Regions from separate parts of the Paenibacillus sp. BC26 genome, predicted to be linked through region 2. Evidence: a T-box and tRNA genes for the amino acid it is inferred to sense, from the RefSeq annotation. Region 2 holds a T-box; the other holds one or more tRNA genes.
What was found. The T-box of region 2 lies ahead of BM412_RS21870 (glutamine--tRNA ligase/YqeY domain fusion protein). A T-box ahead of a tRNA ligase gene usually reads a tRNA of that ligase, here a tRNA-Gln.
Positions count from the first base shown of each region.

Region 1: it has a tRNA-Gln gene. The T-box ahead of BM412_RS21870 (glutamine--tRNA ligase/YqeY domain fusion protein) is inferred to sense a tRNA for this amino acid. The anticodon was not compared.

Region 1 is NZ_FPAD01000004.1:24,815-28,231, reverse strand. It holds gene BM412_RS23820 (helix-turn-helix transcriptional regulator) at 1-1,031, opposite strand, end outside; tRNA gene BM412_RS23815 (tRNA-Gln) at 1,589-1,662, shown strand; tRNA gene BM412_RS23810 (tRNA-Glu) at 1,673-1,749, shown strand; gene BM412_RS23805 (nucleotidyltransferase domain-containing protein) at 1,847-2,629, shown strand; gene BM412_RS23800 (RtcB family protein) at 2,654-3,417, shown strand, end outside.
Region 2 is NZ_FPAD01000003.1:149,868-153,284, reverse strand. It holds gene BM412_RS21870 (glutamine--tRNA ligase/YqeY domain fusion protein) at 80-1,762, opposite strand; T-box leader at 1,901-2,174, opposite strand; gene BM412_RS21865 (amidohydrolase family protein) at 2,238-3,417, opposite strand, start outside.

The sequences.
Region 1 (3,417 bases), on a different contig from region 2:
TCCGTTACCCAGCTATATTTCATCTGCTCCAAGACAATATGTAATCGTTGGTCGAATTCCTCTTCCGTTACGACCTCGCCTTCCTCCAGCTGCGTTAGACCTTCCATTCGGAACTTCATAATGCCTCGTTGCCCATGACAGATTAAGTACCATCTGCCGTATTGATGATCGTAGACGACGCGCAGCGGCAGTGCCGTTTGCAGTGTGCCCTCGGTTTCCCGTTCGAAGAGAGGATTGGAGTTTTGAGACGCGTAGCTCTTTCCTTTCTTCGGTGACAGGTAGAGAAACTGAAGCTTCTTCCGTTGTTGAATGGCTTTGAAAATCGTATATAAATGCGCTTCATCCAATATTCGAGAATGATAATGATATTTGTAACGATGCGTTTCCCCGGTGTCCGGATCGAAGCCTCTTTTATGGAGCGCCTTCTTCAAGGTTGCCCGAAGCAGGAAGCCTTGAACGGAAGGGACCTGCGTATTCGAGATGACATCGACGTAATCGAACAGATCCAGGAGCTCATTGTCGGATAGGTGGTCAATCAGATCGTTGGCTGCTTTATAGCGGTAAGGGCGACCTCCGTGCAGGCGGATGATGACGCCGACCTCTTCCAAGTACTTGAGATCCCCTCGAATTGTTTTCTCATCCGGAATCGGGTAGTCGGCAGGCATCTGCTCGCTGCAATGATCCTGCAGGTCCTTCGCGGTTAGCTCTCGGGATTGTAACACATTTATCAGCAGCGCAAGCCGGATGCTCTCCGTTTCTTTCAGCGATTTCGCACGAAATAAGAACAGAAGGAGCGGGTCGGCGGATTCGTAATAGTTGTATTGGAATCCATCGGATAAGACGGATCCCTGCTCTTGCGACAACCCTTGTTTGAGCGTGCCGAGCATCTCTTTGAGGCTGCGAAGCGTCTTGTCATAGGTATGTACGGAGATACCGAGCCGGTTGGCGAACTGCTGTCTGTTATAAGCGCCGCCGGCAAGCGCCAGCATGCGCAGGAATTGAATCTCTTTATCGAAGCTCTCCCTAGCCACTCGCTTCCCTCCAGCCTGTATCGATAACTTATGCTCTATATTGTATCAAGGACGAAAGTTGGGGGATATGGAAAATTTTTATCTGTCGCCATACTTCCGCCCTGTTCGCGAACGGCTTTATCGGCGAAAATCAGATCTAAGAAGCCGAGTGCTTCAGTTCACTACATATAGAAAGGAATGTTGAAGCATGCATGAGAGCAATCGACTCTATTGGATAAAACCGCTAGCTAACATGGAACAGCAGATGAACAAGCAGCAAGAGAGCACGGGTTCTAAGCACTTTATCATTCCATTTCATAGAGGCATTCTTTATAAGCGCAGATTCTTATCGGGTTGTCGGTTGTTATCTACAGCCTGACTCCGATAAGGATGGATTACATACGCGTACTTATAAAGACTGCTTGATGCCGAGCGGTCTTTTTCTATGGCTGAATGTGCTGTAGGAAAAGATCTTAAGCAACAGGGGTCTTTTTCTGTTAGGATCCCTGCAAAGTACATATCGCAATAAACCTCAGCATGAGTAAGAAAGCAGTGGAGGCCCTGGCCTCCACAAACATTGCCCGGTAGCCAAGCGGCAAGGCAGATGACTTTGAATCATCGACCGCAGGTTCGAATCCTGCCCGGGCATCCAACCATCACGTGGCGTGGTGGTGAAATGGAAAAACACACGGGCCTTTCACGTCCGGATATGCGGGTTCGAGTCCCGTCCACGCCACCAAAATTACAAGAAACTTCTTCGTCGTCATATTTACGCCGTGTTCGTTCGGTCATGGATGAGAGAAGATAAGAGCAAGAAGCAAACGGAGGAACGAACAATGGAACACATACATAGCATCATCAAGAATGAATTGGCTCGCTTGGAGCAGGAGGAACAGGTCATCGTCTTGTACGCCTGCGAATCGGGAAGCAGGGCTTGGGGATTTCCTTCGCAGGATAGCGATTACGATGTTCGGTTCATCTATATTCGGCGACCGGAGTGGTACTTGTCCATCTTCGATAAACGGGATGTCATCGAACGTCCGGTCAGCGATATGCTCGACATTAGCGGTTGGGACATACGCAAGGCGCTGAACCTGTATCGGAAGTCGAATCCGCCGTTGTTAGAATGGTTGCAATCCCCCATTCAATACGCAGAGAAACTTAGCTTGGCCGAGCAACTCCGCCAACTATCACCGCTTACCTTTTCGCCAAAGTCGTGTATGTATCACTATCTGAACATGGCCCGCGGCAACTATCGGATGTATTTGCAAGGGGAGCGGGTTCGGATCAAGAAGTACTTCTATGTATTACGTCCTGTACTCGCTTGCGAGTGGATCGAGCGATATGGCGAAATGCCGCCAATGGAATTTGAAGTGCTGGTGGAACGTCTGGTCCCTAGAGACGGAGAGCTGTGGCAGACGATTCAACAATTACTGTATCGCAAGAAAGCAGGCGAAGAATTAGACTACGAGCCTCGGTTACATGCCATTAATGCGTATTTGGAGGAACGGCTGCAGCATTTCGAACAGACAGCAGTCATGTTAACAAAAGAAGAGAGCCAATTAGGCGAGCAACTGGATGTCTTATTCCGCTCAACCTTACAAGAAGCTTGGCAATGATAATAAATGGGAGAGTTGTTAACAATGGCTTATCAAACTATAGATGGCGTAAGAGTTTGGGGAAACCCTGACCCGGGGGCGATGTCGCAAGCGAAAACCTGCGCGGAGCATGGGAATGTCGTGCAAGCATTATTGATGGCAGATCATCACAAAGGGTATAGTCAACCGATTGGCGGCGTAGTCGTGTATGACGGACAACTATCGCCTTCGGGCGTCGGCTACGACATTGCATGCGGCAACAAAGCGGTTCGAACAAACCTTATGGCCGCGGATATCAAGCCAACGTTGTCTAAGATCATGGATCAAATCGCCAAGAAGATCTCTTTCGGAGTTGGACGCGTCAACAGCGAGAAAGTCGATCATGAGTTGTTCGATGACCCGGATTGGAGCGTATACGCATCCCTTGGCCGGCAGGAGCATGACAAGTTAAAAGCCCTTGCTCGCGATCAGTTGGGAACGGTCGGAAGCGGGAATCATTTTGTGGATTTGTTCGAAGAGCAAGGAACGGGAAGACTGTGGATTGCCAACCATTTTGGCAGCCGGGGGTTCGGTCACAAGACGGCAAGCGGCTTCATCAATTTGGCCGCTGGTCGTGCGTTTCTGGCGAATGCACCGGGAGAGAAAATGGATCAGCCTCCCGTGCTGCTCGACATTGACAGCGAGCTTGGCGATATGTACTTCCGAGCGATGAAGATTGCGGGCAGATATGCTTACGCCGGTCGCGATTATGTAATGGATCAAGTACTGGCGGTTGTCGGAGCACAAGCCGATTTCGCGGTGCATAATCA
Region 2 (3,417 bases):
GGAGCGGCTTGTGCGGGTTAGCCGCATAGATAAGCGGCATATACGCATAACAAGGTGAATTCACCCGCCGGAGCCTCGCTTACTTCTTATTCCACGTATCCTTCAGCGGCACAATCCGATTAAACACAAGCGTGCCATCCAGGCCGCTAAGTTTCCGATCCACGTTGAAGAACCCATGACGGAAAAATTGGAACTTCGCTTCCGGACCGGCGCCTCGAACCGACGGCTCGATGAGCGCGTCCTTGACGACCGTGAGCGAATCCGGATTAATGGCGTCGGCCCAGCTGCCGTCTTCGCGTGTCGGCGCACTCTCGTCAAGCAGCAGCTTGTCGTACAGATGAACATCTGCCTTTACCGCATGCGCTGCCGATACCCAGTGAATCGTTCCCTTCACCTTGCGTCCGGTGAATCCCGTGCCGCTCTTCGTAAGCGGATCGTACGTGCAGCGAAGCTCCGTAACTTCGCCGCTCGCCGGATCCTTGATCACTTCCTCGCAGCGGATGAAATACGCGCCCTTCAGCCGCACTTCACTTCCCGGACTCAGTCGGTGATACCCTTTGGGCGGCACCTCCATAAAATCATCCCGCTCGATATAGATCGTCCGCGAGAACGGGACCTCCCGCTTGCCCAAAGCCTCATTTTCGCTATTGTTCTCCACCGTCAACAGCTCGGTCTCACCCTCGGGATAATTCGTGATGACCACCTTCAACGGCTGCAACACCGCCATCACGCTCACCATCTTCTCCTTCAGCTCTTGTCTGAGACAATGATCGAGCAAGGAGATATCCACCGTACTCGTCGTACGGATACTGCCAATCTCCTCGATAAACCGGCGGATGCTCTCCGGCGTAAAGCCCCTTCTTCTTAGCCCGCGCAGCGTAGGCAGTCTCGGATCCTCCCAGCCGTCTACATAACCGCCGGTAACAAGCTGCCTCAGGAATCTTTTGCTCGTCACCACGCCTGTTAAGCTTAACCGCCCGAATTCCCTTTGCCGCGGGGGCTCTTGGATATCTAATCCTTCCAAAACCCACTCATACAAAGGCCGGTGGTCCTTGAATTCGATCGAGCACAGGGAGTAGGTGATTCCCTCGATCGCATCTTGAATGGGATGGGCAAAATCATACATCGGATAAATGCACCACTCGTTCCCCGTCCGGTAGTGCTCCGCGTGGATAATCCGGTAAATGACAGGATCGCGCAAATTGAGGTTGGGCGATGCCATGTCGATTTTGGCGCGAAGCACCATGGATGAGGCCGGATAGTCGCCATTACGCATGTTCGCAAAAAGCCCTAAGTTCTCCTCGACAGACCGCCCCCGATACGGACTGTTCCTCCCAGGCTCCGTTAACGTTCCGCGATACTCCCTTGTCTCGTCCGGGCTTAGCTCGCATACGTACGCTTTGCCGCGCTCAATTAACGTGACGGCAGCTTGATAAATTTGTTCCGAGTAATCGGAGCCATAGTAGATGTGCTCGCCCGGATCGTAACCGAGCCAGCGGATGTCCTCCACGATCGCGTTGACGTACTCGATATCCTCCTTAAGCGGATTGGTATCGTCGAAGCGCAGATGGAAGTTGCCGCCGAACTTTTGCGCCATCGTATAATTCGTGTGGATCGCATAAGCGCTCCCGATGTGAAGATAGCCGTTAGGCTCGGGCGGGAACCGCGTGCACATGGCTCTGCCGAAAGGCGCCTGCTCCAATTCTCCGCTAATCAGCTTATATAGAAAATTTTCGTTATGATGTTCCTTCTCGTTTTCCAAGGTCGACGCCTCCTAATGAAGTCATGATGGGACACATTGTTCGATTCGCTGCTTGATGATTGGTTTGGGGCAACCTTTGGTTGCCACAGCATTCATCAACTGAAAAACTAAAAAAACTTCACCCCCAAGACATGTTGTCTTGGGGACGAAGTTTATCGCTCGCGGTGCCACCCCAGCTTCATTAATATGTCGCCATATTAACCTCTTCAAGTACGCCGCCCTGCCTCTATGCATGCAGATGGTTATACCCTAGCTCTGTAACGGGAGCTCCCGTCCTGCCATCCCCGCTCGCGGCGGTTCCGGCATGCTGCTCAGAGGCTTGTTTCGCGAAAATGTTCCTTGCTCCTTCTCAGCTGCCGGAGCTCTCTGTATAAGAACGATTTTTCCCTACTCTTCTCGTCATCGCGTTTGAATATTGGAAAGATGATAACAGAAAATCCTTTTACAGTAAATAGGCGTTTAACTCCAGCTCTAGTTACAGTGTTCCCGAAACAACTTGGCCGCGATACAGCGAAGCAATTCGCGGCGCTCTTCTGGCCACCGCTTCCGCGGAGCAGCTCGCCTGCACAAGTACTGCCGAAGCATCGTCGCCGACAGCCGGCCATACCCGCTGCCCTTGTTCATTAAGCGGCAGCACGCCGCCGGTAATAAATCCAAGCGCACGGGTCAGCGAAAATTCGTCCGACATGTGGTACACCTCAGCCAAGCGGCCCGCTTTCTCCAGGTTGTCGCCATTGCCGAAAGGTGACCAGTGATCCGTGAGACTGTCCGTTCCCAGCTCCACCTTCACCCCTTTGCGATGCAGCATCGGGATCGGCATGACCAGTCCCCCAATCGGTACCGTAGAGGCAACCGAAATTCCCGCTTCCGCAAAACGTTCCGCCAGCTGCTCGGCCTGCGCCGGCGTTCCACTCGCAAAACCAAATGCATGGCTGACCGTAACGCGTCCCTGCCAGCCTGCATCAATCGTCATCTCGGCAAGTCGGTGCATCGTCTCATAGCCTGACGCCCCTTGCTCATGAAGGTGCATGTCCACGCCGGCGCCGGTTTCAACGGCCATATCCATCATCGCATGCAGCGATTGCTCCATGTCTCCATCCACGGAAGTAGGGTCGAGTCCGCCGACATGCGTAGCTCCCTGCTCGATCGCCTGCTTCATCAAGCCGCGCGAGTTCGAACGCAGCAAACCGTGCTGCGGGAATGCGACCAACTCGCAGTCCAGTTTGCCTTCGTAGGCGGCAAGCGCTTGCTGCGCGACTTCCAGCCCTCTAAGCTCGCTGGTCGGCTCGATGTTGACATGACCTCGCATATGCGTCGATCCGAATCCGAGCAGCAGCTCAATGATTTGCTTCGCCCGATCTACCGCAACCGGAAGCAGCTTCGGCAGCAGTATTTTTTCCTCTTCGATGCGGTCGAAAATACTCCGAGCCGGCTTCACCGCCTGCCATGGACCGCCGAAATAGGTTTTATCCAAATGGATGTGCGCATCTCTGAATGCAGGAAGCAGCAGCATTCCTTTCGCATCCCGCTTCGGACGCTGATCCTCTGCAGGGATTTCCTCGAACAAGATCGACTCGATTCGGCCATCCACAACTAACACATGGCCAACCGCCGTCTCTGTGCCGGAGACAATTCCGTTCTCCCGCTGGAATCCT